Regions from separate parts of the Cupriavidus sp. 05N38 genome, predicted to be linked through region 1. Evidence: riboswitches for the same ligand, from Rfam matches in the RefSeq annotation. Region 1 holds a riboswitch; the other holds the start of a gene.
What was found. Region 1 has a riboswitch for S-adenosylmethionine ahead of AC1DK4_RS19440 (DUF3293 domain-containing protein). Riboswitches for the same ligand answer to the same signal wherever they lie in the genome.

Region 1 (5,043 bases):
CAGGGCCGCGGCCTGGCCGCCGGCGAGGCAATGCTGCTGGAGCAACAGAAGCCGACCGTCCTGGCGCTGAAGCTGAATGCCGGCCGGATCGTGGAAGCACATCATCTGCCAGCGTAACCGCTAAGCGCTCTTTGCCCTTATTGTCCTTGTTGCCGGACTCGCGCCGCCGCCTGGCGGCGCGTCCGCTACCGTCCGATCCACCCCGGCAACTGCGCCAGCAGGTATAGCGCGGCCCCGATCAGCCCGCCCACCACCGTGCCGTTCATGCGGATGTACTGCAGGTCGCGGCCGACGTTCAGCTCGATCTGCCGCGACATCTCGCGCGCATCCCAGCCGCGTACCGTGCTGCTGATATGGCGCGTGATGAAGTCCGCGAAATCCGGCGCCATGCCGCGCGCCGCGTCGCGCAGGTGATCGTTGAGCGAGGCGCGCAACGCGGTGTTGCGCGTCAGCTCCGCGCCGATCCAGTGCCCCGCCTCCATCACCCGCTGGCGCACCACTGAGTCCTCGCGCGCGAGGTCTTGCTTGAGCCAGCGGCACCAGTCCGTCCACAGGCTGCCGATATACGCATTGAGCGCGCTGTCGCCCCTGAGCTGCTGCCGGATCTGCTCCGCCCTGGCATGGAAGGCGGGATCGTCCTTCAGGCGCGCGATCAGCTTCTGCACGGCCGTATCGAACGCCTTGCGCAGCTGGTGGCTGTCGTCGGCCTCCACCTGCCCCAGCACGCGCCCGAGCGCGGCGGCGATCAGGTCGGCGCCGTTGCTGCCGATCCATTCGCTGGGCAGGAGCCGCTCCTTCCTGGGGTGGTCGCTCTTGAGCCACTCCACGATGCGCTCCGAGATAAAGGCCCGCGTGGCCGGCTCGTTCAGCAGGGCGATCAGCTGCGCGAGCGATTCGTCCAGCAGCGCCTGGTGGCGTCCGTTCTCGGTCAGGCTCTCGAGGATGGTGGCGGCCGAGCGGGACAGGTCCACCTTGCCGATCATGGTGTGCGCGGCGTTGCGGATCAGGTCCTGGATGTTCTTCTCGTCCATCACATCGAGGAGCGTGCCGGCCGCCCTGGCCACCACATCGCCGATCTCCCGCGTATTGGCCGGCGACGCCAGCCACTGCGCCACCACCTGCGCGGGGTCGTGCTTGCCGATCAGCGCGACGATGGATGGCACGTCGAGGAACTTGTCCCTGACGAAGGTGGCAAGGCCGTCGGCGATATCGTCCTTCTTGCGGATGATGATATTGGTATGCCCGGCCAGCCCCGGCAGCGGGATGCGATGGAACAGCGCAGCCACCGCGAACCAGTCCGCCAGGCCACCCACCATGGCGGCTTCCGCCGCCGCGCGCACCCAGTCGGTCAGAAAGCCATGCGGCAGCAATACCGTGGCGACGAAGACGGCGAAGGCGAGCAACAGCAGCGCGAGCGCCTTGCGCTTTGCGGAGCGGAGTTCCTTCTCTTGCTGCATGCGTGGTCCGGAATGGTGCGGTCAGGAGGCAGGATACTTCGTCGAAATCCGCTGCACCAGCTTCTCATCCTTCGAATCGATGCCGATATCCCAGGTGGGAAACGCGCACAGGTCTTCGGCGATCTCGGCGATCACTTCGCGCAGCTCCAGGGGCTCGAGCCAATGCGGGGGAATCGCCTCCTCGCCCAGCAACGCACCCAGCAGGTTGCCGGTGATCGCGCCGGTGGAATCCGAGTCGCCGTCATGGTTCACCGCGAGCACCACGCCATGGCGGAAATCCCGCGCGACCAGCGCGCAATAGATCGAGATGGCCAGCGCTTCTTCCGCGACCCAGCCTTCGCCAAGCGCGGCGATGGCGTCGTCATGTGCGGCGCCGGCGGCGGCGAGCGCCTCGGCCTGTTCGATGGCTTGCAGCGTTTCCTCGTGATCGGGATGCGTGGCGAGGCAGGCCTTGGCCGCGTCCAGCGCGGCGGCCAGCGTCGCGCCGCCCGCCAGTTCGCCGATCATCGCGGCGAGCACGCCACCGGTGAGCGACCCGGTCGGGTGGCCGTGGGTCAGGGCGGCCAGCTTGGTGCCGAGCTCGAATGCCTGCTCGGGGGAGCGCAGCTGGGAACGCCGCCAGACAAAGAGGCCCGCGGGCGCCACGCGCATCACGCCGCCGCAGCCCTTGCTGTGGTTGCGCGCGGGCTCGCCGAGGCTGTTCATCGCAGCCAGCGCGGCAAGGCAGGTGTTGCCCGGCGCGCGGCGGCTGTGCAGGGCCTTGTGCTGGAACAGCCAGCCCGGCGCGCCGCCCATGCTGATCGTCGCGGCGGGCTGCATGCCCTGCGTCTGCAGCCAGCGCAGGTAGGCGCGCGCCGTCACCCCGGTATAGCTGCCGACGCCACGCCCGCTGCCGCGCACCCAGGCGCGCAGCAAACCTTCGGCGGTAAACAGCGTCATCTGCGTGTCGTCGGTGATGGTGCCGAAGCCACCGTAGGCGCGGGCGTAGCCGGTGATGCCCTGCGGCCCGAATTCCTCCACGATCTCCTCGCGCGACATGAATTCCACCGGCGCGCCGAGCGCATCGCCGACGGCACCGCCGAGCAGGCAGCCGCGAAAGCGGCTTGGTGCGGAAACGTTGGCCGCAGTGCCGGGCATCACGGGATGCATCCAATCAGGCGAGTTCATGCAGATTCCTTTGTTCAGACTTGCTTTGTTCAGACTTGTTTTGTTCAGTCACGGCTTCCCACGGCAGGCTCAGGTCTTCGCGCCCGAAATGGCCGTACGCCGCAGTTGGATAGTAGATCGGGCGCAGCGGATCCGGCGTCTCGATGATGCCTTGCGGGCGCAGATCGAATTCACTCGCCAGCGCCGCGGCGCAAGCCCGCACAGGCGGCGCGGGCGCTATCGCAACAGGATCAGTTGCGGCACGGCATCGGCACCGCTCCAGACGACGGCATTCTGCCCGTACCGCGCCCCGAGCGCCCTGGCCGCATCCAGTGACAGGCCGGGCACCAGGAAGCTCTCCTCGCCATCCCAGCCGTTGGTCGGATGCTGGCCTATGCCGTCGATGCAGCGCAGGCCCAGTTGCGTCAGTTCGCGCACCAGCGCCTGCTGGCGAACCGCATTGGCGGCGGGATCGTCTTCCTGCTGGCTAAAGGGGTTCCACGCGGTGATGAACGCGCTGCAGTCCACGCCCGCCGCCGCATGCAGCGCGGCCAGCGCAGGATTGGGTTCGCCCACGTTCAGCGTGAGTGGCGTCGCGCCGCGGACGTGATAGTGCGTCTCCCGGTAAGCCTGGATGATCTTCGGATCGATACTTGAATTGCCGGCGCCAGAAAGCAAAAAACCCTCCGTGAAAGGAGGGTCGACGCATTGCCCGCTTGCTTGCTCCTCCAGGAGCCACATCCGCTCTCGCGATCCACCTTGCCCGGGAAGGCAGGTTGGCATGGGCGTCGACCCAAATCAGAATGTGGGACGGATTGAAACATGCGGGCCCCGGGGGTGTCAAGGGCGCCCGGCCGGTTGCGCGAGGTGCGAAGCGCGCGGGCAGCAACGCGAAGCGGACCCGCGAAGAGACGCGCCATGTCTTTCGGGGTGGCGCGCGCAGAGGCAGCCGGACAAACCCCGCGCGTTCGGGAATCCGACCGCGAAAACCGCCGTTTATCCGGCATTCCGAACGCGTTTTGGCACCGGCGTGGTGCGTCCCTGCAATGCGCTCAAGTCCGCCACATCCCTACCGTAATAGCCACGGCAGCCCCCTTGCCCCACCCGGGCCAACCAGAGAAGAATCCATCACATGCTTTCCTCCCTCCGCGCACGCATCGTGGCCCTATCCGTGGCCATCGTCGTGGCGGCGCTAGCCGTCAACGCCGTTCTCAACCATGTCGTGGCCAGCGCGTATAACGCCGATGCCATCGACAACAATCTCGCCGCCGTGCAGACCGGCCACACCGACGCCATTGCGGACTGGGTCGCCAGCCATACGCAGATGATCAGCTCGCTGCAGGACGCCGCGCTGCAGCCCGATCCCATTCCCGCGCTCAGGCAGGTGTCCGACGCGGGCGGCTTCATCAAGGTGTACGTGGGCTTCCCCGACAAGAGCCATCGCTTCTCGGATGCGAGCGGCCTCAAGCCCGACTACGACCCGACCGCGCGGCCCTGGTACAAGCAGGCCGTGGCCGCGGGCAAGCCGATCGTGACGCCGCCCTACGTGGCCGCCAGCAGCGGCAAGCTGGTGGTGACGTTTGCCGCGCCCATCGTGCGCGATGGCAGCGTGAAAGGCGTGGTGGGCGGCGACGTGGCGATGGACAGCGTGATCGCCAACGTCAGGTCCATCCACCCCACGCCGGACAGCTTCGGCATCCTGGTGACGAAGGGCGGGCAGATCGTCGCGCACCGCGATGACAAGCTCACGCTCAAACCCATCGCCGAGCTGGTGCCCGCGCTGGACGCCGACAAGCTCGCCCCGCTGCTGGGCGCTACCACGCCGATGCAAGTGGAGGTGGCCGGCAAGCCCAAGCTGCTGCGCGCGCGCGAGATTGCCGGCACCGACTGGATCGCCGTGATCGCACTCGACAAGGCCGAGGCGACCGCCGGCATGCGTTCCGTGCTGATGGCATCGCTGCTGGCACTGCTGGTGATTGCCTGCGTGGCCGCCGCCATCGTGGCCGGCGTGACCGCAGTTTCGTTTCGCCGGCTTTCGCAGATCCGCGACGCCATGAGCGCCATCGGCTCCGGCGACGGCGACCTCACGCAGCGCCTGCCTGCCGACGGCAGCGATGAAGTCGCGCAGATCGCACGCGCGTTCAACGCCTTCGCCGACAAGCTGGTCGGCGTGATGCGCCAGATCCGCGACGCCAGCGAATCCGTGCGCGCCGCCGCCGACGAGATCGCCGCCGGCAACGTCGACCTGTCCCGCCGCACCGAGGGCGCTGCCGCCAGCCTCCAGCAGACCGCGGCCTCGATGGAGGAGATCACCGCCACCGTGGGGCAGTCCGCCAGCTCCGCGCACCAGGCCGACGAATCCGCCATTGCCGCTTCGCGCGTGGCGGCCAGCGGCGGCACCGCGCTCAGCGACGCGATCCGCACCATGGGCGAGATCGAG
Region 2 (5,043 bases), on a different contig from region 1:
CGGCGAAAAACGGGATGGGGCAGTCACAAATCGCCAAAATCCTGAATGCCCGGTCGGTTCCGCCATTTTCAAATCATGGAAACGGCTGGCATTCAAGCTATATTCAGAAGATTCTCACTTCGCCTGCATTATATGGGGAGTTTCAACCGGCAGTTTTTGAAGGTGGGAAGGCTGTACCCCACGGCGATCCGGTTGTGGACTATTATCCGGCGCTTATTTCGAAGCAAGATTTCTACTTCTTGCAAAGTCTTCGATCGCAAAACGCTTTCGGCGGAGGTAAGGCTAGGAAGGGCGCTGATGTACCGAATCTATTAAGCGGCGTGGTTAAGTGTGGGTACTGCAATAGTACGATGGTTCTGGCGGGAGCGGCTGCGAAACGAGTCAAGAATGACGATGGAAGTGAAACCAAGAGACCGTCAAAGAAAGTGCTTGTATGTGACGGTGCGCGACGTGGATTAGGCTGCTATGCCGTCCAGTGGGGTTATAAGGAATTCGAAACTAGTTTCTTGTCATTCTGTCGCGGGCTTGAATTGGGGCAGATTTTGGCAGTTGCAGAACCTGCGAAAGCGAAGGACCGTGCACTTTCGATTGAGGAGCAATTGCAGGCTGTGAAGGCAGAAATTGAGGAAAATCGCCACCAATCGAAAAATCTAACCGATGCCATCGCCGTTGGGAAGGCACCTGCCGTTATCCTTGATAGGATTCGTATCTTGGAAGATGAATTAGATCGGCTGAATGAATCGGAAAAGAAACTTGATGCGGAACTGAATATCATCGCAGACGCGAAACGCGATTTTGAGTTGGCCGGTGAAACGATCCGTGATTTAATTTCCCGGATGGAATCATTGGATGGCGAAGCCTTGTTTGCTGTTCGTGTTGCGCTGGCTGCACAAATTAGGCGAGTGATTGAAGTCGTGAAAGTATATCCGGCAGGTAGCCTAAAGACACCGGAACAGATCGAACGTATAAGGGCGGGGCTGATCGAAAGTGGGTTTGATGAAGCGAGTATCGAAAGTCACATGCTGACGTATCAAACCTCTCCCAGAAAGCAAGGGAGAGGGGGGCGGGGACGTTATGCATCGCGCAGGGATATAGACAGGCATTTCCTGATCCAAACCAAGAAAGGCGGGTACAGTGTCGTTAGTCCAACCTTCGATGATCCTTCAGTAGCAGTCATTGAATTGGGAACGTGGGACTGATATTGGTAGCGGCGGTATCGGGACATCGCAGCCTGACCATGTTGAAACGGTACTACCATCCGTCTGCTGCCGATCTGGCGAAGACGATAGGTTGACCGGACAGGGCATCCATGACTGAAGGCCATCTGGAAGTCGATCTCCTTCCAGATCAACCGGGCTGTCCGGGCTAATATTGGGGTACCGAATATCCATAGGCTACCCCAATGATCAGATGCCTTCCGTATGAACCAGTGCCAGACGATCAGGTGATATGGCACTACACGGATTTTTCGAAGTTCTTCGGCATGCTGGAAAGCAAGCAACTGCACTTCACGACTGCCTTGGAATTGCGCAAGAAGGAGCCGTATGAACTGCGGGTTCCGGTGTCCCGTGTAGCTGGTGTTATCGCCGAGACGACGCGGCAGCTAGATTCGATCACCGGCCTCGAACCAGATGTCCGTGCCCGCATACTGGCTGACGTTGCCGACGATACCAAGCACCTACACCACTTCGCAGTCAGTTGCTGGCATAGAAGCGACATGGAATCCTATGCGATGTGGAAGGCGTTCACCAACGGCAACGATGGGATAGCCATCAAGACAACCGTTGGGCGGCTGAAGCAGGCATTGCGGGCATGCCATGACCAACTTTTCCACGACGGCAATGTCCGATACATTGACTACAGCCGCGACGACTTCCAGCCTAATGGCTATAGCAGTGGGTTCGAACACCTCTTCCATAAGGCGCGGTTCTACGAACACGAACGAGAGTATCGGTTGGTAGTTGGTCTCAAACTGCCGGTTGGCAAGACCTTCAACAGCTATAAGGAAATGCTGGAAGACCCAATCACGGACGGTTCGCGACGCGTAGACATCGACATTGCTGAACTGATCGAAGGCATCGTCGTCTGCCCATATGCGGCAGGTTGGTTCAAGCCGACCGTCGAAGCGTATCTAGGGCGCTCATATCCAGCGATAAATGTGACACATTCGGCTGTTTTGAGTTATCCCGGCGTGGCTTGACAGCAGTATTCTGCCTTGATAGGATCACTTCGCCCCGATTTGAAGATCAGCTTGCGGGGGCGTTAAAAATGCAGCTAAAGCGTGGGAGACCCGTTTAGCTTTTTGCAAGCTGAACGGGTTTTTTCGTTTTACGTCGCGGAGTTATGACTACTTGCAGCGCGACTCACAAATGCTTGCTAAAGGGTCGCCATGCCTCTCTACCCCGAAGGCCGGTGATCGCCGGAATCATCGGGGCACGGAGATGCAAATGGCACAGCCGATATTGGGTGTTCTGCCTTCCTTGGACAGACTGTTCGAGAACTTCCAGTTCCAACGGGATACGCCGCCACCAGACCACGTCCTGCTAACCGGACTGCCCGGCACTGTCCGCACCAGTTCCTTCCTCTTCACCAAGCCACGTAATGAAGTGCGGGATGCCGTAGCTGCGCGCTGCACGAACGGTGCCATTGGCGGATTTCGTGTGATCCGTTCGGCGCACTGGATGAAGCAAAGTCTGCTTCCGGTGTACGCATACGACCTGCCGCACATCGCCAGTTTCCTCGTTGCCCTTGTTCCATATGCCGAGCATGGGCGGTTCGAAAACCGTGTGGGAGACTGATCATGAAACCTCGTTTCTCCGACTATCCCATCGGCAAGCTGCTTCTGGACGTGATGGCCCGGTCAGGATTGGCCCCGAAGGATTTCTTTGCTGAACTTGGCTATTCAAATTTCAGCAAGGTCATGGCATCCCTTGATGGCTGGCTTGAGTGGGGTGAAGGCAACGCGTTGCTGCTGGATAGGATTCAAGCCAGCCGGTTCGCCGTGGGCAGTGACCAACTCGCTGTGGTGATGGCCGCCAACGATGTACAGATGCAGCAAAGGCGTGCGGACGAAGCCAAACGTGAGGAAGATGAAGTAAGGAAATGCTTCCACCCTTTCATCGAAGTGATCCCTGAACTTTCCCGCCCGACCCAGATAACCCTGTATTGCGTCACAGGTGGAAACGGTCGCTTCAACACCCGCCTGCCAGACGATATATCGACATGGTCTTGGGAAGATCAACTGACCTACGTGAAAAAGATCGTGAAGGAGAACTTCGCAAAACACGAAGGCCGAACGTTCTTCAGGGGTCTTATCAAGGGCTACCTGTACCATCCCACATTCGATGATGAACCAATCCGGCTGACCATCACTGGTGATGTTGATACATCGGACAAGCCTGATGCAAATACCGGGTGTACCTATCTCATGATGAACAAACATTGCCTATTTTTTGAGCAGGGCACCGGAAGTCCATCAAAAAAATGATCTTGTGCGTCTAGTCCCGATGCGGAAGAACTTCCGGTCCTCGATGATAGAAACGCGGAACCCGATGCCGTTCTCGGTGCGTAGCCAGATGCCGTCAGGCTGGACCTTGTGAGGAACCAAGCCGCTGTCGCGGATGTGGGCTTCAAGGGCGTCGATGGCGATGTCGGATTCAGCGAAGATTTTCGTCAAATAGGTTCTCCATCCGTAGACTCCGCTGGTCTTGGTTGAACGACCGGGACGACATCCGGCGTACTGTCGTCCCGCTATGACAGCCTCGTGGGCTTAGTCGTTAGCCGGTCCGATGAACTTCTTGCCGAACGTAGTCAGATGCACATCTTTGCCAAGGTTGTACTTCCGCGACTCTGCCGGGTGAATACCATCGAATTCGTCAACTTGGATGATGCCGTCGATGTCCGTGTAGTTCCAGTTTGCATTCATGCCCTTCGCGGTCGTGCTGGCCTCATATTCGCAGCCATCACATGAACGCTTGTCCGTCAGCGTGATGCGTTCGCTGCCATCCTTGATGGTGCCGATGACGTGTGCGTTCGCTGCCGTCGCGCCAGCAGCCAGCAACAAACCAATAATCAATTGAGCTTTCATAGACTTCTCCGGTTGTCAGTGGTCGAATAATGAAGAACCGCCGATGAACGGCGGTCGGGTCTAGTCTTGGAACGGCGTCACATCGTGGACAGGGCTTGGATGCGGGCTTCGGTCGTCTTCAGAAGACAGGCCGCATCACCGCAGGCATTGCGTTGCTGCTTGATCCATGCCACCTGATCGGCCTTGGCCGCACTTGGATCGGCGGATTTCGACTTGGCGGCGGCGTATGCGGCTGCAAGGCGCCGGTCAGCGTCGGCGGTTTCCGGGGTCGAACAGATCAGCTTCTCGATCTTGGACGACGCCTTCCCGCAGTCAAAGCTGGCTGCAATTGCGGGCGTCGATGCTTCCGGCTGTGCTGTCGGTGCCTGCGGTGCCGGTTGCGGTGCTGCCGCTGCTGTTGCTGGTGCAGTTTCGACAGCGGACTTCCCTTCGGACTGAGGTACCGGCGACGGTGCCGCCTCAGCCGATGCCTTCAGAACGCTGGCGATACCCTGTGGCAGCGGGCACTGCCTGTTCAAGCTGTCCGACAGAGCAATGAAATTGGGGTACTTGTCCGGGTCCAGAGTTTTCGTTTGAACGATGTAGCCGATGCGCTGGAAATCGTCTTGGTTGAAAACCTGTTCGAACTGGTCCAGCCTGCACCGGCAAAGATCAAGATTCGACTGTTTGCCGCATTCCTGAGCAACGGCGTCCTTGTACGCCTTGTCCCACTTCACATCGTTCCGTTTTGATGCCGAGACATCGGCGACCGTGTATGCCAACGCACCATACGCTGCGCCATACATACGAAAGTTACTTGATGCTTCTTTGGCATTCACAAAGGTGATTTCAACAAGCGGCCCGTTCTTCCTTTCCTCTTTGTCTGCCGGGACCGATACCCTGTAGGCAATTTCTTCGTTGAACGCCGGTCCAGTCTTGCGGATGGCCTCAGCAAAAATCCCGTTCAGCCCACCATC

Region 2: another riboswitch for S-adenosylmethionine. It lies ahead of AC1DK4_RS14420 (hypothetical protein); the one in region 1 lies ahead of AC1DK4_RS19440 (DUF3293 domain-containing protein).

The regions. Positions count from the first base shown of each region.
Region 1 covers NZ_JBFTNF010000026.1:33,628-38,670, reverse strand. The annotation lists gene AC1DK4_RS19460 (hypothetical protein) at 1-117, shown strand, start outside; gene AC1DK4_RS19455 (DUF445 domain-containing protein) at 186-1,457, opposite strand; gene AC1DK4_RS19450 (ADP-ribosylglycohydrolase family protein) at 1,479-2,624, opposite strand; partial or broken gene AC1DK4_RS19445 (methionine adenosyltransferase domain-containing protein) at 2,611-2,814, opposite strand; gene AC1DK4_RS19440 (DUF3293 domain-containing protein) at 2,841-3,344, opposite strand; SAM-I-IV-variant riboswitch at 3,310-3,415, opposite strand; gene AC1DK4_RS19435 (methyl-accepting chemotaxis protein) at 3,736-5,043, shown strand, end outside.
Region 2 covers NZ_JBFTNF010000016.1:79,279-84,321, forward strand. The annotation lists gene AC1DK4_RS14410 (recombinase family protein) at 1-1,199, shown strand, start outside; gene AC1DK4_RS14415 (DUF2971 domain-containing protein) at 1,430-2,200, shown strand; SAM riboswitch at 2,222-2,295, shown strand; gene AC1DK4_RS14420 (hypothetical protein) at 2,448-2,798, shown strand; gene AC1DK4_RS14425 (hypothetical protein) at 2,801-3,487, shown strand; gene AC1DK4_RS14430 (hypothetical protein) at 3,476-3,676, opposite strand; gene AC1DK4_RS14435 (hypothetical protein) at 3,770-4,087, opposite strand; gene AC1DK4_RS14440 (lysozyme inhibitor LprI family protein) at 4,165-5,043, opposite strand, start outside.